4 regions of the Azonexus sp. GW821-FHT04F04 genome follow, and region 3 is predicted to be linked to each of the others. Evidence: predicted binding sites of a transcription regulator. Region 3 holds the regulator's gene; each other region holds the start of a gene.

What was found. Region 3 encodes sigma-54, which starts transcription at its own class of promoters, with help from an activator protein. Its sites were predicted from a motif close to TGGCACGCTTNCTGCTNA; they were not measured.
Region 1: the regulator sigma-54 is predicted to act here: its motif matches at 2,491-2,508, upstream of AC07TV_RS01595 (hydrogenase small subunit).
Region 2: the regulator sigma-54 is predicted to act here: its motif matches at 2,552-2,569, upstream of nirB (nitrite reductase large subunit NirB).
Region 4: the regulator sigma-54 is predicted to act here: its motif matches at 3,146-3,163, upstream of AC07TV_RS16450 (circularly permuted type 2 ATP-grasp protein).

What each region holds. Positions count from the first base shown of each region.
Region 1 covers NZ_JBWKSX010000001.1:324,858-329,628, reverse strand. The annotation lists gene AC07TV_RS01600 (nickel-dependent hydrogenase large subunit) at 1-1,349, opposite strand, end outside; gene AC07TV_RS01595 (hydrogenase small subunit) at 1,353-2,447, opposite strand; gene AC07TV_RS01590 (EAL domain-containing protein) at 2,704-4,771, shown strand, end outside.
Region 2 covers NZ_JBWKSX010000005.1:280,504-285,274, forward strand. The annotation lists gene nirB (nitrite reductase large subunit NirB) at 1-2,440, opposite strand, end outside; gene ybiB (DNA-binding protein YbiB) at 2,747-3,736, opposite strand; gene AC07TV_RS12725 (nitrate reductase) at 3,755-4,771, opposite strand, start outside.
Region 3 covers NZ_JBWKSX010000001.1:159,281-164,051, forward strand. The annotation lists gene recA (recombinase RecA) at 1-442, shown strand, start outside; gene recX (recombination regulator RecX) at 435-866, shown strand; gene lptB (LPS export ABC transporter ATP-binding protein) at 863-1,597, shown strand; gene AC07TV_RS00765 (RNA polymerase factor sigma-54) at 1,625-3,097, shown strand; gene hpf (ribosome hibernation-promoting factor, HPF/YfiA family) at 3,113-3,439, shown strand; gene ptsN (PTS IIA-like nitrogen regulatory protein PtsN) at 3,496-3,942, shown strand; gene hprK (HPr(Ser) kinase/phosphatase) at 3,952-4,771, shown strand, end outside.
Region 4 covers NZ_JBWKSX010000009.1:5,012-9,782, forward strand. The annotation lists gene AC07TV_RS16440 (MerR family transcriptional regulator) at 1-653, shown strand, start outside; gene AC07TV_RS16445 (alpha-E domain-containing protein) at 746-1,693, opposite strand; gene AC07TV_RS16450 (circularly permuted type 2 ATP-grasp protein) at 1,697-3,109, opposite strand; gene AC07TV_RS16455 (acetyl-CoA C-acyltransferase family protein) at 3,314-4,495, opposite strand; gene AC07TV_RS16460 (CobD/CbiB family protein) at 4,518-4,771, opposite strand, start outside.

The sequences.
Region 1 (4,771 bases), 170 kb from region 3:
CGGCCCAGTGTCGAGAACAGCGCGGTGACCGGTGCATCGAGTTCCTTCAACAAGGCATCGACCGGCTCCTTGAACTCCTTGTTGCCCTGGGCGTAGCCGATGATGTAGCGGGCCAGCGGGCCGACTTCCATGGCGTGGCCGCGCCAGCGCGGGGCCTTGATCCACGAATACTTGCCGCCTTCGTCGAGCTCCTTGATGTTGGTCTTGGTGCCCTTGGTGTTCGGGCCGAGCACGAAGCTCGGTTCGGTGACGCCGTCGAAGGGATGCAGGCCCTTGCTTTCGTCCGGGTACTTGTACCAGGAGTGGGCGACGAATTCCTGAATCTGCTCCGGATCCTTGAGGTCGATTTCATGGACCTTGGACAGGTCGCCATTGATGATGGCGCCGCGCGGCAGCAGCAGGTTGCCGGCCGAGTAGTCGTTGGCCTTGTCCGGGATGTCGCCGTAGGACATGACGTTCTTGCCCGACAGGCCACCGCCATATAGCCAGCCCTTGTAGAACTTGGCGATGGCGATCAGGTCGGGGATGTACACCTGCTCGGTGAACTCAATGCTGCGGTCGATGATGCTCTTGACCAGATTCAGCCGCTCCATGTTCACCGCGCCAACCGCCCCCGTGCCTTCCATGTTGATGGCGCAGGGCACGCCGCCGACCAGCCAGTTCGGGTGCGGGTTCTTGCCACCGAAAATGGTGTGCACCTTGACGATTTCCTTCTGGAAATCGAGGGCTTCGAGGTAGTGCGCCACGGCCATCAGGTTGGCTTCGGGCGGCAGCTTGTAGGCCGGGTTGCCCCAGTAGCCGTTCATGAAGGGGCCGAGCTGGCCTGATTCGACGAATTTCTTGAGGCGATTCTGGATGTCGCGGAAGTAGCCCGGCGACGACAGCGGCCAGCTGGAAATGCTCTGGGCCAGCGCCGAGGTGGCTTTCGGATCGGCCTTCAGGGCGGAGACGACATCGACCCAGTCGAGCGCATGCAGATGATAGAAGTGCACCAGATGGTCATGCACCTGCAGGTTGAGCTGCATGATGTTGCGGATGCTGTTGGCGTTTTCCGGAATCTTGATGTTCAGCGCATCCTCGACGGCGCGCACCGAGGTCAACGCGTGGGTTCCGGTACACACGCCGCAGATGCGCTCGGTGAAGGCCCAGGCGTCGCGCGGATCGCGGCCCTTGAGGATGACTTCCAGACCGCGCCACATGGTGCCCGTGGACACGGCGTTACGAATGACGTTCTTGTCGTCGAGATTGACCTCCACCCGCAGATGGCCTTCGATGCGGCAGACCGGGTCGACAACGACACGTTTGCCGGAGTTGTCGAGCTTGAAGCCTTGAGTTTCGTAAGCAGCCATTTTTTACTTTTCCCCCTCTTTTTCCGGTTGACCGTGGGAATTCGAATTGCGCGCCCGAGCCAGTGCCGAGACGGCAGCATGGGCGGCAATCGCGGCGCCGACGGTGCCGGCGGCAGCCTTGCCGATGGTGTCGGCATTCGCTTCGACGCCGAAAGCCTTGATGTCAGTCACCCGGTCGTAGAAGCTGCCCTTGTCCCAGAAGCCCTCCTCGGAACAGCCGATACAGCCGTGGCCGGACTGCACCGGCCAGCTGACGCCGCCGTTCCAGCGCATCGACGAGCAGGCGTTGTAAGTCGTCGGCCCCTTGCAGCCCATCTTGTACAGGCAGTGGCCCTTGCGCGAACCTTCGTCATCCCAGGCTTCGGCGAACTGGCCGGCATCGAAGTGGCCGCGGCGATAGCACTTGTCATGGATACGCTGGCCGTAGAACATTTTCGGCCGGCCCTGGCGGTCGAGCTCGGGAATCCGGTCGAAGGTCAGCATGTAAGTGACGACGCCAGTCATGACTTCGGCGATCGGCGGGCAACCCGGGACGTTGATGATCGGCTTGCCGGAAATCACCTTGTGCACCGGCGTCGCACGCGTCGGGTTCGGCTTGGCGGCCTGGACGCAGCCGTAGGAAGCGCAGGCGCCCCAGCTGATGATCGCCTTGGCATCAGCACAGGTTTCCTTGAGCACTTCGACGAACGGCCGGCCGCCGTGGATGCAGAACATGCCGTCCTCGTTGAGCGGCGGATTGCCTTCGACGGCAACGATGTAGTTGCCCTTGTATTTCTTCTTGACCTCTTCGATGATCGCCTCGGCCTGATGGCCGGCAGCGGCCATCAACGTGTCGTCGTAATCGAGCGAGAGCATCGAGAGCACGACATCCTTGGTCAGCGGATGCGCCGAGCGGATGAAGGATTCCGAGCAACAGGTACATTCCAGACCGTGCAGCCAGATCACCGGCGTTCGCGCCTTGGTTTCCAGCGCATGCGCGATGCGCGGTGCGGCGGCGCTGCCCAGCCCGAGCGACGTCGCGGTCAGGCTGCAGAATTTGAGAAAGCTGCGCCGGGTTATCCCCTGGCGGCGCAGCACTTCATAAAAGGTCTCGGTCACTGGTATGTCCCCCGTTGGTTTTGTTGCCAAGTAGGCGTGCTACTACGCAAAGCGTGTGCCACAGAGCTGAAATCACTGATTTATCGATTGAAATCAAGGCACTTCGGACACCTGCCAAGGCCTTTGAGGAAGCCGCGAAGGAGAATCGGGTGGTTAGCACCAATCCATGGTGGAAACCACTCTTCCACACTCGATTAGCCCGGAGGATTGACCGCCATCAAGCCGCAACAGCAAGGAATCGTTCTAGAATCAAACAATGAAAAGAAAACGCGCGACCAAGATCGTCGAGCTGATATCTACCCAAAGCGATCGCGTCGGACCCGACATGAGCCTGCGCGAGGTGGCGTCTCGCATGCTGGAGTCGAAGATCTCGTCGGTCATCGTCGTCGATCAGGGCGCCATCCTCGGCATCATCACCGAGCGCGACATCGTGCGCGTCATGCGGCAGCATCGCTCGCCTGACCAAACCGCCAGCGAGACCATGAGCAGCCCGGTACATAGCGTGCCGGCCGCCACGCCCTTCCAGCAAGCCTACCGGGAAGCCGCCAACCTCGGCATTCGGCGTATCGTAGTCACCGACGAGGCAGGGCTGCCACTCGGCGTCGTCAGCGAATCGGATTTTCGCAAACATCTCGGTCCCGACTTTTTCCTTCAGTTGAACAGTGCCGATACGTTGATGGAGCGCACTTTCCCCCGACTACCGGCCGATGCCAGTCTCGAGGATGCGCTGCTCGCCATGGAGGCGGTCAGTATCAGTTGCGTCTTTGTCGTCGATGGCCGACGGCCTCTCGGCATCGTCACCGAACACGACGTTGTTCGCTTCTTCCTCGACACCCGGAACAATCCCTGCCTTGGCGCGGTAATGACCCAGCCCGCCATCAGCATCCGGGCCGACCGCCCGTTGTCGGAAGCGGCGCAGCAGATGCTGGAACGCAACATCCGGCATCTGGCTGTGGTCGACGAGAACGGCGCTCTGGTCGGCCTGCTCTCCGAACACACGCTGATGAGCCCGCTCAACCTCGGCCAAATAGATAGCGCACTGAGCGAGCAACAATCGATGCTTCGTTCGCGCGAGCGAATCCTTGAGGAAACCGCCCGCAACGAACGCTACCAGCGCGCTCTGCTCGACAACTTCCCCTTCCTGGTCTGGCTAAAGGATACAGAATCGCGTTTCCTGACCACCAACCGCAGCTTTGCCGAAGCGGCCAATCAAGCGAACACCAGCACCATTGTCGGCAAAACCGATTTCGATTTCTGGCCACCCGAGATGGCGGAGCGTTTCCGCGCCGACGACGCGGAAGTCATGGCCACCCGGAAAAACAAGGTCGTTATCGAACCGGTAATGATCGGGCAGCAGCGCATCTGGCACGAGACCTACAAGGCTCCGGTCGTCGGCGAAGACGGCAGCCTGCTCGGCACCGTCGGCTTTGCCCGTGACATTTCCGAACGGCTGCGGGCTGAAGAAGCGATGCGCCTGCGCAATGCCGCGCTGGCCGGGATGATCAGCGGAGAAACCCTGTCCCGCGCCCTCGAACTGCTCGTCATGTCGGTCGAAGCCGAGATGCCGGACTGGCGCTGCTCGATCATGCTCAGCGACGAATCCGGACAGCACCTCCGTGTCGGCGCCGCCCCGAGCCTGCCAGCGGCCTACAGTGCCGCGATCGATGGCATGCCGATCGGCGAAGGTATCAGTTCCTGCGGCACGGCAGCGGCGCTGAAACAGCGGGTCATTGTCGAAAACGTGTTCGACGACCCGCTGTGTGCGGCCTATCACAACCTCGCCCGGGAAAGCGGAATTGCCGCCTGCTGGTCTGACCCGATCATCGGGCCGGACGGCATGTTGCTTGGCACTTTCGCCGCCTATCACCGACTGCCCAGCCAGCCGCGCGAAGAAGACCTGGGCTGCCTGATGCAGGCCTGCCAACTGGCTGCCCTGCTCATTGCCCACCAGCACCGCTCACGTGAACTGGATAAAAGCCTGGAAACCTTTCGTGGCATTTTCAACAGCGTCAGCGAAGCATTGTTCATCCAGTCCGAGGATGGCATCTTTCTCGACGTAAACGCCGGCGCCGAGCAGATATCCGGGGTACCACGCGAACAGTTGATCGGTCTGAGCCACGCGGCGTTTACCCAGCCAGGGCTGACCGATGTGCAGACCATCAATCGGCACATTGCCAGCGCGCTGGCCGGCACACCGCAAACCTTCGAAATTCTCGCTCGCCACAGCGAAGGGCGCATCTTCCCGGTCGAAATCCGGCTACATAGTTCAAGATACTTCGGGCGGCCGGCAGTCATCGCTTCAGCGGTTGATATTTCCGAGCGCA
Region 2 (4,771 bases), on a different contig from region 3:
TGGGGATGAATTGCTTGACGGGGCCCTCTTCGCGCGAAGTCGCCCACGGGTCCTTGGCATCCTTCAGCGAGTCGAGCAGCTCGGCGTAGAGCGCCTTGCGGCCTTCTTCGTCCTCGACGATCTTGCCTTTCACGTAATCCAGCCCGACGCGTTCCAGCCAGTGGCAGGTGCGCTCGAGGTACCAGCCTTCGAGGCGGTAGAGCTGGAGGAAGGCGCCGGAATATTCCATGACCTCTTCGTCGGATTTCACCTTGCACAGGAACTGGGCAACCTCGGTCTTGATGCCGCCGTTGCCACCGACGTACAGCTCGTAGCCGGAATCGACACCGATCACGCCGACGTCCTTGATGCCGGCTTCGGCGCAGTTGCGCGGGCAGCCGGAGACGGCGAGCTTGACCTTGTGCGGGGCGTACATGTCGAACAGCATTTTTTCGAGCTTGACGCCCATCGACATGGCCAGTTGCGTGCCGAAACGGCAGTGTTCCATGCCGACGCAGGTCTTCACGGTGCGGATCGACTTGCCGTAGGCGTGGCCGGAGACCATGCCGGCGGCGTTGAGGTCGGCCCAGATGCCGGGCAGGTCTTCCTTCTTGATGCCGAGCAGGTCGATACGCTGGCCGCCGGTGACTTTCACGGTCGGCACGTTGTACTTCTCGGCGGCATCGGCGATGGCGCGCAGCTCTTTCGGATTGGTCAGGCCGCCCCACATGCGCGGGACGACCGAGTAGGTGCCGTCCTTCTGAATGTTGGCGTGGGCGCGTTCGTTGATGAAGCGCGACTGCGGATCGTCCTTCGCCTCGTGCGGCCAGGTCGAGATCAGGTAGTAGTTGATGGCCGGGCGGCACTTGTCGCAGCCGTTCGGCGTCGTCCAGCCGAGTTCGGCGAAAACCGTTTCCTTGCTCGTCAGGTGCTCGTCGCGGATCAGCTTGCGGACCTTGTCGTGCGAGTGCTCGGTGCAGCCGCACATCGGCTTCTTGTCGGAAGCGGCCGGCGTGTAGGCGCCACCGATGGTCGAAGCGAGAATCTGCTCGACCAGACCGGCGCAGGAACCGCAGGAAGACGCCGCCTTGGTGTGCTTCTTGACCTCGTCGAGCGTGAACAATCCCTTGGCCTTGATGGCCTGCACGATGACGCCCTTGGTGATGCCGTTGCAGCCGCAGACTTCGGCGCTGTCGGGCATCGAAGCCGCCTTGCTGTTGCCGGCGTGGCCGACGTCGCCGACCAGCGACTGGCCGAAGATCAGCGAGTCGCGGATATCGTGGATGTCGCGGCCATCCTTGAGCAGCTGGAAATACCACGGGCCGTCGGCCGTATCGCCGTACATGACGCCGCCGACCAGCTTGTTGTCCTTGATCACCAGTTTTTTGTAGACGCCGCCGTGCGGGTCGTTGAGCAGGATTTCTTCGGTGCCCTCGCCCCCCATGTAGTCGCCGGCCGAGAACAGGTCGATACCGGTGACCTTGAGCTTGGTCGAGGTCACCGAACCGGTGTAGCGGCCGATGCCGTAGCCGGCGAGATGATTGGCCGCGACCTTGGCCTGCTCGAAGAGCGGGGCAACCAGGCCGTAGGCAATGCCGCGGTGGCTGACGCACTCGCCGACGGCGTACACCTTCGGGTCGTAGGTCTGCATCGTGTCGTTCACCACGATGCCGCGGTTGCAGTAGATGCCGGATTTCTCAGCCAGCGCGTAGTTCGGGCGGATGCCGGCGGCCATGACAACGAGGTCAGCCGGGATGGTCATGCCGTCCTTGAAACGCACGGCGGCGACGCGACCGGACTCGCCCTGGACGAGCATTTCCGTCTGCTTCTGGAGCAGGAACTTGAGCCCCTTGTCTTCAAGCGACTTCTGCAGCATTTTGGCGGCGACTTCGTCGAGCTGACGCTCGAGCAGCCACGGCCCGAGATGCACGACCGTCACATCCATGCCGCGCAGCTTGAGGCCATTGGCGGCTTCCAGGCCGAGCAGGCCGCCGCCGATGACCACCGCATGCTTGTGCAGGCGGGCGGTTTCGATCATCTCATCGGTATCCTTGATGTCGCGATAACCGATGACGCCGGGCAGGTCATTGCCGGGAATGGGCAGCATGAAGGGCGTCGAGCCGGTGGCGATGAGCAGGCGGTCGTAGCTTTCTTCGGTGCCATCTTCGGCGATGACCTTGCGCTTGACGCGGTCGATGGTCTTGATCTGCTTGCCGGTGTGCAGCGTGATGCCCTTTTCCTTGTACCAGTCGAGTTCGTTGAGAACGATCTCGGAAATGGTCATTTCACCGGCGAGGACCGGAGAAAGCAGGATGCGGTTGTAGTTCGGGTGCGGCTCGGCGCCGAAGATGGTGATGTCGTAATGATCCGGGGCGATCTTCAGCAGTTCTTCGATGGTGCGGACACCGGCCATGCCGTTGCCGATCAGGACGAGACGAGGTTTGACAGCGGTTGTGCTCATGGTTGACTCCAACGTTGCGCGCACCCGAGGGTGCAAAATTTACTTCAGCGCATGACGTCGTTGCCATCGAACCGCCGACGTTGGCGGTTGATTCGCTGTACCTGCAGGGTTATTGCAATCAGCGTGCCAGCTGATCAGATGTTTGATTTTTAGGCGTTTTTTCGGGTTGACCGTGGCAATCGCGCACCAAGGCGGGGCAAGCGGCTCCAGAGCGGTGCAGAATCAAATTGGAGGCGCTCACAAAATGCAGCGAAGCGGTTCTGGCGAGGCGGTTCAACGACGCCAGAAGCATTTTGTTGGCGCCGCTCAGTTGCCGCCGATGATCAGGCCGGTTGCTTCAACGGCGACGATAGCCTTGGCCTGGTTGAAATCCTCGGCATAACCGCTGGCGTAGAGCAGGCAGGCCAGTTGGTTGGCGAGCGGTTTGGGCAGCGGGGCCTGCTTGTCGAGAATGCGTCGAATCCATTTTGCCGTGCTCACCGCATCGTTGGCCTCCGGCAGATTTGGCAAGGCGCGCAGGCTCTCGTGCTCGGCCTCGAACAGGGTGTCAACGCCGCCGTCGTGGATGAACTCAAGGCGCGGCCGGCGCTTCGGATTGGCAAAGGGCTCACCCTCGGTGCCGCGCAGGAGCAACGCACGGTCGCCACGGGCGAGCAGGATGTCGCGCATCAGATCGATAAATTCTGGATGGGTCGCTGGCGCGACGAGGACAGCATCGCCGTGGAAGGGGTTGATCAGTTTGACCAGACTGTGCGCGCTGTTGCGCACGCCAAGGCGGCTGCGCAGGCCGAGCAGGTTGTGGATGCCCGGGCACAGCGCGTTGAGCGGCAGGAAGGCCAGCCCTTTCTCTTCGAGGGCGATCTGCGCCTGCGTCGTCGAGGCGACGGGCATGATGCCCAGCTCGCGAAAAATGTGCGCCGTGGTTACCCGGCCAAAACCCTCCAACAGGCCATGGACCACGACCGGCACGCCAAAGCGCTGGAGCAGCAAGGCGAGCAGTGGCGTCAGGTTGGCTTCCTTGCGGCCCCCGTTGTAGGTCGGCAGGGCAACCGGCCGAACGCGGCCGTGCGGCATGTCGAGACGGTGCGTGCGCTCGGCTGTGGCGTCCATGAAGCCGAGCATTTCGTCGAGCGATTCGCCCTTGACGCGCAGGCCAAGGATGATTGCACCCATTTCGAGATCCGGCACGCCGCCGTCGAGCATTGCCGCGTAAATCTGCTGCGCATCGTCGCGCGGCAGATCACGCGCGCCCTGGGCGCCGCGTCCGATCTCCTTGATGAATTGTCCGTAGCTCACTGTCTCCTCCGGTTGCGGTCAAGCCGCAGCTGCGATTCTGGGGGGATGCTCTGCCACCATGCGCTTGATATCCGGCACACATGAACCGCAGAACGTTCCGCATTTCAAGCTCTTCTGGAGTTGCGGCAGATCAGCCCCTTTCTCCAGTTCCTGGTGAATCTGCACATCGCTGACATCAGCGCATTTGCAGACGATGTTGCGTGCCACCATGCTCACCGGCGGCTTGGCCGACGGCGCCAGAGCGAAGCGGATCAGGCTGACATCGAGTTCATCCTCGGCCATCGCCTGCCGCAACCACGCCAGGGCCAGCGTCTCGCCGGCCAGCCGGACGCCAAGCAGGCGGCCTTGCTGGGCAATGGCCTTCTTGCTGATCCGGCGCGTCGGGTCAGCATAGAGAATGGCCCCCTCCTCGCCATCCAGCCCGAAGAGGCGATCCAGCGCAAAGATCTCGGCATCCGCCGCCGGCCCGGCACAGGCGGCGCGGAAGACGACCAGCGGCGTGGTCCGGCCATACAGGCCGACGTTGGCATACGGATAATCCGCCAGAACAGCGCGGGCCCGCTGAAGTAGTTCCAGCGCCTCCGATTGGCTGGTGCAGCGACGAACTACAGCCAGCGGGTAGGACAACTCGGCCTTGATGATCTGGACAGCGGCATGCTTCAGCTCGGGCTGTAACGAATAGGGGTCGATGGCATCCGAGCTCAGCGCATTGGTACCCGGCGTATTCATGAACTGGCTGCCCCAATGCATCGGCATCCACGCCCGGCCTTTGGCCAGCCCGGGACGCTCGGCTATACGGACGACCATCTCGCCGCGGCCATTGTTCACTTTGGCCAAATCGCCCGACTCCAGCCCACGATGCCGCATGTCGCAAGGATGCATGGCGAGCAGCGGTTCGTCTTCAAGATTGAACAGGCGCGGCACGGTGCCGGTGCGGCTCATACCGTGCCATTGATCGCGCATGCGACCGGAAAGCAGGCTGATCGGCCGCTCGGGCGTCGTCAGTTCGGCCGTTGGCTGATGTTCGATGGCGAC
Region 3 (4,771 bases):
CATGAAGATCGGCGTCATGTTCGGTTCGCCGGAAACGACGACCGGCGGCAACGCGCTCAAGTTCTACGCTTCGGTTCGCCTCGACATCCGCCGCATCGGCGCGATCAAGAAGGGCGACGAAGTCATCGGCAGCGAAACCAAGGTCAAGGTCGTCAAGAACAAGGTCGCTCCGCCCTTCCGCGAAGCCATCTTCGACATCCTCTACGGTGAAGGCATTTCCCGTCAGGGCGAAGTGGTCGAAATGGGCGTCTCCCACAAGCTGGTCGAAAAATCCGGCGCCTGGTACTCCTACAAGGGCGAAAAGATCGGCCAGGGCAAGGACAATTCCCGCGAATTCCTGAAGTCGCACCCGGAAATCGCCCAGGAAATCGAGGCGAAGATCCGCGAAGCGGCCAGCACCACCGTCATCAAGCCGACCAAGGCGGCTGCGGCGGATGCCTGACTTGCGCGTCCGCGCCCTGCAATTGCTGACCCGGCGTGACTACAGCCGGGCCGGCTTGCAGGCCAAGCTCGCTCCGCATGCCGAATCGGCGGAAGAGCTGTCGGCAGTGCTCGATACCTTGCAGGCCGAACGCCTGCTCTCCGATTGCCGCTACGCTACTCAACGGGTTGCAGTGCGGGGAAGACGTTACGGCGATGCGCGACTGCGCCAGGAGTTGCGCCAGCAAGGCGTCAGCGATGCCGACATCGCCAAGGCCCTGCCCGAAGCCGGTGATGAAACCGAACGCTGCCGGGTAATTTGGACCAAAAAGTTCGGTCGACCGCCGGAAACCGCCGAGGAGCGTGGCAAACAGATGCGTTTCCTGCAATATCGTGGCTTTTCCAACGACGCCATTCGGCGGGCCATGCAGGGAGTGGATGAATGAACATGCCGGCAGCCAAACTCTCGGCCCACAATCTCAAGAAGCGTTACAAGGCGCGGACAGTCGTCGAAGACGTCTCTTTCGAGGTCAAGTCCGGTGAAGTCGTCGGTCTGCTTGGTCCGAACGGTGCCGGCAAGACCACCTGTTTTTACATGATCGTCGGGCTGGTCGCGGCTGACGGCGGCGAAGTCTATATCGACGACAATCGCCTGACTCACCTGCCGATGCACAGCCGGGCGAGGCTTGGCCTGTCCTATCTGCCGCAGGAAGCCTCGGTTTTCCGCAAGCTCAATGTCGAGGAAAACATCCGTGCCATCCTCGAGCTGCTCAAATTGCCGCAAGCCGAGTTGAACGATCGCCTTGAGGGGTTGCTGGCCGAACTGCATATCAGCCACGTCCGCCACGTCAATGCCTCGGCACTGTCCGGTGGCGAGCGGCGTCGCGTTGAAATTGCCCGCGCCCTGGCGACCAATCCACGGTTTATCCTGCTTGACGAGCCGTTTGCCGGCGTCGATCCGATCGCCGTGCTCGAAATTCAGAAAATTATCCGCTTCCTCAAGGAGCGCGGAATCGGCGTCCTGATTACCGACCACAATGTCCGCGAGACGCTGGGTATTTGCGACCACGCGTACATTATCAACGCCGGAAACGTTCTGGCGGCTGGACGGCCGGACGAAATCGTTGATAATGAAAGCGTACGAAAGGTTTATCTCGGCGAGCACTTCAAGCTCTGACCGGAAGATAGAAACCGACCCCAACCAATGAAGCCGGCACTCCAGCTAAAACTCTCCCAACATCTGGCGCTGACTCCTCAGCTGCAGCAGTCAATCAAACTGCTGCAGTTGTCGACGATCGAAATGCAGCAGGAAATCGAGCGATATTTGCTCGAGAATCCGATGCTCGAGCGCGAGGACGAACAGGGCGGCGAGGCTTTTTCCGGCGCTCAGCAATTTGATTCTCCGCAGACCACCGAAGGCGAACGCGAACAAAGGGTCGAGCGCGAAGAGCGTGATGCACGTGACGACCGCGAGCAGGACGTACCTTCCGCTCCCTCTGATGTCGACGATGACCGCTGGGCCGCTGACGCCGGCACCTTTACCGGCGCCGGGCGGGATGAGGACGACGACAGCGATTCACAGGATACGCACGGCACGACGATCAGCCTGCGCGATCACCTCGGCTGGCAATTGGGCATGACCCAGGTTTCGGAGCGTGACCGCAGTCTGGTGCGCTTCCTGATTGAGGCGCTCGACGACGACGGCTATCTGTCGGCTACGCTGGAGGAGCTCTGGGAAACGCTGCCGCCGGAGTACGAAATTGAAATCGAAGAGCTCGAAATCGCGCTGCATCACATCCAGAATTTCGATCCGGTCGGGATTGGTGCCCGAAATTTGCAGGAATGTCTGGCCCTGCAACTAAAAGCCTTGCCGCGCGGCGATGAGGTCCGGGATCTGGCTTTGACTATCGTCCAGAAGCATCTGGAACTCCTGGCCGCCCGTGATTTCACCAAGATTCGCCGTCTGACTGGTTGCGACGACGAGTCGCTGAAGGCTGCACAGGCTGTGATTACCAGCCTCAACCCGCGGCCAGCCGCCCGTTTTTCCCAGATTGAAGCGCGCTATATCACGCCGGACGTGATTGTGAAGAAGCTCAAGGGAAAGTGGACGGCGTACATCAATCCTGACGCTTACCCACGCCTGCGTATCAACCGTCTTTATGCCGAAATTCTTGCCAAGCAGCGACGTGGTAACGGCAACCTGTCGACACAGCTGCAGGAGGCTCGCTGGCTGATCAAGAACGTACAGCAGCGTTTTGAGACAATTCATCGTGTTACGCAGGCCATTGTTGACCGTCAGCGTCAATTCTTTGAACACGGAGAAGTCGCCATGCGCCCGCTCGTTTTGCGCGAAATCGCTGACATTCTCGGTTTGCACGAGTCGACCGTATCGCGTGTCACCAGCCAGAAATACATGGCGACGCCGCGCGGCATCTTCGAACTCAAATACTTCTTCGGCAGTCATGTCTCCACCGATACCGGTGGTGCCTGTTCTGCTACGGCCATCCGGGCGCTGATCAAGCAATTGATCTCGGCCGAGGATGGCAAGAAGCCCTTGTCGGATAGTCAATTATCCGAAATACTAGGCCAGCAGGGAATCGTAGTTGCCCGACGGACGGTTGCAAAATACCGCGAGTCGCTCAACATCCCACCGGTCAATTTACGCAAGACCCTGTAGAGAGAGGAGAATAAAGTGAATCTGCAGATTAGTGGTCACCACATTGAAGTTACCCCGGCACTTCGCGAATACGTCGAGAACAAGCTGGATCCCGTGATCCGCCATTTCGACAAGGTAACCGGCGTCAGCGTCGTGTTGTCGGTTGAGAAACTCAAGCAGAAAGGTGAAGTCACGCTTCACGTGCCTGGCAAGGACATCCACGTTGAAGAGTCCGGTGACGATCTCTACGCCGCTATCGATGCCTTGTTCGACAAGCTGGACCGTCAGGTTCAGAAGTACAAGCAAAAAGTCCAGGACCACCATCGCGGTGACAAGCCGGGGCTGCACTCCGTCGCTGAATAAGCGTTGAACGGGCCGCACCGTAACAGGCTGCGGCCTTTGTTTTTCCAACCTTCCCTATGAACCCCCTAACCAACCTTCTATCAACCGATCAGGTTCTGCTCGATCTTGAGGCCAGCAGCAAGAAGCGGGTCTTCGAACAGGCAGGCATGCTTTTCGAAAATCGCCTTGGTCTTGCCCGATCGATCATTTTCGATAGCTTGTTCGCCCGCGAAAAGCTCGGTTCCACCGGCTTGGGTCAGGGTGTAGCAATTCCCCATGGTCGAATCAAGGGGCTGAAACAAGCCGTTGGCGCCTTTCTGCGTCTGGCAACACCGGTTCCTTTTGATTCGCCGGACGGGCGACCCGTCGATCTGCTCTTCGTGCTATTGGTTCCCGAGCAAGCGACCGAGCAGCACCTGCAGATACTTTCCGAGTTGGCCCAGAACTTTTCCGATCGGGCATTCCGCGAAAAATTGCACGCCGCGGCTGATCCAGCCGCCGTAGTCGCCCTTTTTCAGGGCTGAGTTTAGTTCGTGCGTCACGTAAGTCTGGTTCAGCTTTACGAGGACAACCGCGAAAAGTTGCTGTTGAGCTGGAATATCGTCCCCCATGCTGACCGCCGCATCGAGATCAAGGGCTCCAATAATTACGGTGCCGATCTGGTTGGCCACATCAATATTATTCATCCGGAGCGTCTGCAGGTCCTTGGTCTGGCGGAATATGAGTGGGCCATGCGCATTGGCGAGCGTCGCTTCGCACAGATGCTCAGTGATCTGCTCGGGGCCCAACCGCCAGCCGTCATCGTCGCGGATGGCCTGACGCCACCACCATTGGTGGTCGAGACCTGCACCCAATTGACGACACCGCTGATTTTTTCACCCAAGCCGTGTTCGGCAATCATCGATCTGCTGCGCATTTACCTGTCAGCACGCCTGGCCGATACGGTCAGCCTCCACGGCGTCTTCATGGATGTTCTCGGGATGGGCGTCCTGATTACCGGCGACTCCGGAGTAGGCAAGTCTGAGTTGGCTCTGGAGCTTATTTCGCGGGGCCATGGGCTGGTTGCCGATGATGTTGTCGAAATGGCCCGAATAGCGCCGACCACTATTGAAGGCCGCTGCCCCGGAATGCTGCGCGATTTTCTTGAGGTGCGCGGGCTTGGCTTGCTCAATATCCGGACAATCTTTGGCGAAACGGCTTCGCGCCGGAAAATGAAACTCAAGCTGATCGTTCACCTGCAAAGAACGTCGACGGCAGCCGATGCGCCACGTTTACCGCTCGATGCCCAAACCCATGAAGTGCTCGGCGTTCCGATTCGCAAGGTTGTCATTCCCGTGGCAGCTGGCCGCAATC
Region 4 (4,771 bases), on a different contig from region 3:
AATCAGCGGTGGCGGGGTTTTCTGCGAACGACGGCGAATTAGGTGAATTGCTCGCCCTGATCAAACAGCACGACGCCGCTGCTTATCAGCAGGCCATGCAACAGCGTTTGGCCCGCCAGGGGTTACAGCGTTTTGTCCAGGACACTGTTGCGCCGCTGACGCGTCAGGTTGGCGACAACTGGGAAGACGGCAGCTTCGAAGTTTTTGAAGAACACCTATTTACCGAGCTGACCAAGCGCCTTTTGCGCCAGGCCATCGCGACCCTGCCCGGTGGCCCGCGCGGCCCGCGTGTGCTGCTCACCAGCGTGCCGGAGGAACCGCATGTCCTCGGCCTGCTGATGGTCGAGGCCCTGTTCGCGCTGGAGGGCGCCGAGTGCATTCCGCTCGGCACGCAAATGCCGCTGCTCGAAATCGGTCGCGCCGCCGAGGCACATCAGGCCGACATCGTCGCCCTCTCCTTCTCGCTGGCCTTCCCGCAACGGCAGATTCCCGGCCTGCTCCAGCAATTGCGGCTGGTCCTGCCGGAGAAAACAGCACTGTGGGCAGGTGGTGGTGGCGTCGCCCGCATCGCCAGAACGGGCGATGCCGAGCTGATCACGACGCTCGACGATGCGCTCGCGGCATTGACCGCCTGGCGCGAGCGACACGCCTGAAAGCAAGCCCTGAAATGCACTTCGGCGCCGGAATCATCGGGCGCCGAAGCTGGCTGCAGCTAACTCGGGAGAAGCCCCGAAGCGAGGCCTGACTAGGCGGCCTCTTCCATCGGCACCAGAAAGTCCTTGCTGATGCCGTTGCCGAGCAGATAGATGCGATCCATGAAATCGCTGAGCCACTCGTGCAGACCGTGCTCGAGGATGTCTTCGATACGCCCGTAACGCAGATGGGCGTGCAGCATGCCGGCCTGGCGCTGGGTTTCGCCGGAATTGCTGTTAGCGATCAGGTCAAGATTCTTGACCACGCTGTTCATGCAGAACTGCAGCGATCGCGGCATGTCCTGATTGAAGATCAGCAACTCGGCGACCCGTTCCGGCGTAATGACATCGCGATAAACCTTGCGATAGACCTCGAAGGCCGAGACGGAACGGAGCAGCGCGCCCCACTCGTAAAAATCGGTCGCTCCCTCGTCGCCCTGCGGACGCAGCACGTGATATTTGACGTCGAGGATGCGCGCCGTGTTGTCGGCACGCTCAAGCAAGGTACCGAGGCGGATAAAGTGGTAGGCCTCGTCCTGAAGCAAGGTGCCGAGCGTGGTGCCACGTGACAACGACGAACGCATCTTGACCCACTCGAAATACTCACCGATACCGGCATTGAAGAGTTGGTCGAAGGTCTTCTCGCGCGCTTCCAGCCAGGTCGAGTTGAGCGTTTCCCACATTTCCGTGGTCAGTGTGCCGCGCACGGCGTGGGCGTTTTCACGCGCCATGCGCAGACAGCTGTGAATGGACGCAAAGTTGTCCGGGTCGCTAACCATGAATTTCAGGACATTTTCCCCGTTGACCGTGGAATACTTCTTCGCATACGCCTCTTCGAGGCTGTTCAGGGCAATGATGGCAGCCCAGCTCTGATTGATCGCATCGAGCGATTGCGGCACCAGCGACATTTGCCAGGTGACATCGAGCAGGCGGGCAAGATTCTCGGCGCGCTCGATGTAGCGCGACATCCAGAACAGGTGATCGGCAGTTCGACTCAGCATGACTTAATCCTCCAGAACCCAGGTATCTTTGGTACCGCCGCCCTGCGACGAATTGACGACCAGCGACCCCTTGGTCAGCGCAACGCGGGTCAGGCCGCCCGGCACCATGTCCACACACTTGCCCGAGGACAACACGAAGGGGCGCAGATCGAGGTGACGCGGCGCGATGCCTTCCTCGACAAAAGTCGGACAATTCGACAAAGCCAGCGTCGGCTGGGCGATGTAGCCGTCCGGCTTGGCGATCAGCAACTGGCGGAAGTGCTCGATCTGCTCCTTGGTCGATGCCGGGCCGACCAGCATGCCGTAACCGCCGGCACCATGGACTTCCTTGACGACCAGTTCGGCCAGATGATCGAGCACGTACTTGAGATCGTCCGGTTTGCGGCACATGTAGGTCGGCACGTTGTTCAGTGTCGGCTCCTCGCCGAGGTAGAAACGGATCATGTCCGGCACATACGGGTAGATCGACTTGTCATCGGCGACGCCGGTACCGATGGCATTGGACAGCGTGACGTTGCCAGCCTGGTAAGCCTTCAGGATGCCCGGAACGCCAAGCGACGAATCGGCGCGGAAAGCCAGCGGATCCATGTAGTCGTCGTCAAGGCGGCGGTAAATCACGTCAACGCGCTGTGGCCCCTGCGTTGTGCGCATGTAAACCACCTCGTCCTTGACGAAGAGATCGCGGCCTTCAACCAGCTCGACGCCCATCTGCTGGGCCAGGAAAGTGTGTTCAAAATAGGCGCTGTTGTAGGCGCCCGGGGTCAGCACGACGACGGTCGGGTTGGACACGCCCTTCGGCGCCACGGCGCGCAGCTTTTCCAGCAGCATGTCCGGGTAATGCTGGACCGGCGCTACCTTGTGCTTGGCAAATAATTCAGGGAAGAGGCGCATCATCATCTTGCGGTCTTCGAGCATGTACGAGACGCCGGACGGCACGCGCAGGTTGTCTTCGAGAACGTAGAACTCGCCTTCGCCAGCACGAACAATATCAACGCCGGCGATGTGCGCGTAGATGTTGCCGGGCAGATCGACGCCCATCATTTCCGGGCGGAACTGGGCATTGTTGAGCACTTGCTCGGCCGGAATCTTGCCGGCCTTGAGGATTTCCTGATCGTGATAGACGTCATCCAGGAACATGTTGAGCGCCTTGACGCGCTGGCGTAGTCCGGAGCGCAGGGACTTCCATTCGGCCGATGGAATGACGCGCGGAATGATGTCGAAGGGAATCAGGCGCTCCTTGCCCGCTTCCTCGCCATAGACGGCAAAGGTGATACCGACCCGATGAAAGGCCAGATCGGCCTCGGCCCGCTTGCGGGCAATTCGCTCAGGCGGCGTCGCCTTGAGCCATGAATCGTAACCCTGGTAGTGAGCTCGGACGCCACCGTTGGCGTCCATCATTTCGTTGTAGAAATTCATATTGGACTCGTCGCTGAGGATGCTCTCAACGCTAATTCAGCAGGTTCCATGCCACGGAACAAAAGCGCACAAAATCAGCATATTACAATTTCATGGCGCAAGGTCATGCCCCAATACAGTGCAGGGCAATTTCAATCTGGTGCAAATAAAAAAACCCACCGGATCGCTCCGGTGGGTTTCTGTACAACTGAAACGCCGCAGCGATCAGGCGCGTTCGAAGATGACCGCAATACCTTGTCCGCCACCGATACACATCGTAACCAGTGCGTATTTGCCACCGATACGCTCAAGTTCGTAGAGAGCCTTGGTAGCAATAAAGGCACCGGAACAGCCGACCGGGTGGCCGAGGGCGATGGCGCCGCCATTCGGGTTGGTCTTGGCTGGATCGAGACCGAGCACCTTGGAAACGGACAGGGCCTGAGCGGCAAAGGCTTCGTTGGACTCGATGACATCCATCTGGTCCAGGGTCAGGCCGGCCTTCTTGAGGGCCAGCTTGGTGGCCGGGATCGGGCCTTCGCCCATGATGTCGTTCGGCACACCGGCAACAGCGTAGCCAGCGATGCGAGCACGGGCCTTCTGACCAGCCTTGGCGGCAACATCGGCGGCAGCCAGCACAAAGAAGGCTGCGCCATCGTTGATGCCCGAAGCATTACCGGCGGTGACGGTACCGTCCTTCTTGAAGGCCGGCTTCATCTTGGCCAGAGATTCCATAGTCGTGCCACGTTTCAGGTGCTCGTCGGTGTCGAATACGACATCGCCCTTGCGGGTTTGCTTGACGATCGGCACGATCTGCGACTTGAAGTAGCCGGCATCAATGGCAGCCGCAGCACGGCGCTGTGATTCGACTGCGAAGGCATCTTGGTCTTCACGGGTGAAGCCATGCTTGGCAGCCAGGTTTTCAGCCGTGATCCCCATGTGGCCAACGCCGAACGGATCGGTCAGCACGGCAACCATGGAGTCGATGGCCTTGGTGTCACCCATGCGGGCGCCGTTGCGCAGAGCCGGCATCAGGTAAGCAGCCTTGGACATGACTTCAACGCCGCCGCCAATGCCGTAGTCGGCATCGCTCAGCATGATGTTCTGGGCGGTAGTGACGATGCCCTGCAGACCGGAGGCGCACAGGCGGCTCACTTGCATGGCGACGGAATCCATCGACAGACCAGCCTGAATCGAGGCAACGCGGGAAACGTAAGCGTAGCGGGAATCGGTCGGCATCGTGGTACCGACGGTAACGTAGTTGATGGCTTGCGGATCAACACCGGAGCGGGCAATCGCTTCCTTCATGACAATGCCGGCGAGTTCCGTGCTTTCAAAATCAGCCAGGGAACCACCAAAAGCGCCGATGGGGGAACGAACTGCGCTTAGAACGACGACATCTCTGCTCATGTAAATCTCCTGTAAGAATCATTCAGCCCACCAAGGTGGCAAGCCCTAACAAAAACAGCAACAACATCCACAACACAGTCGCTCGCCAGACGAGTCCGACGGCACTCTGCATGAAATCAACATCAGCCGGATCGCCCAGCCCGAGCTCGGCCCGATCAGAGACCTCAACGCCATCCACCACCGGCCGGCCAAGTTGGACCCCCAAGGCGCCGGCACCGGCCGCTAGGACGATACCAAGATCGCGATCCGGCCATTGCGCCGGCTGGGTACGCCAGC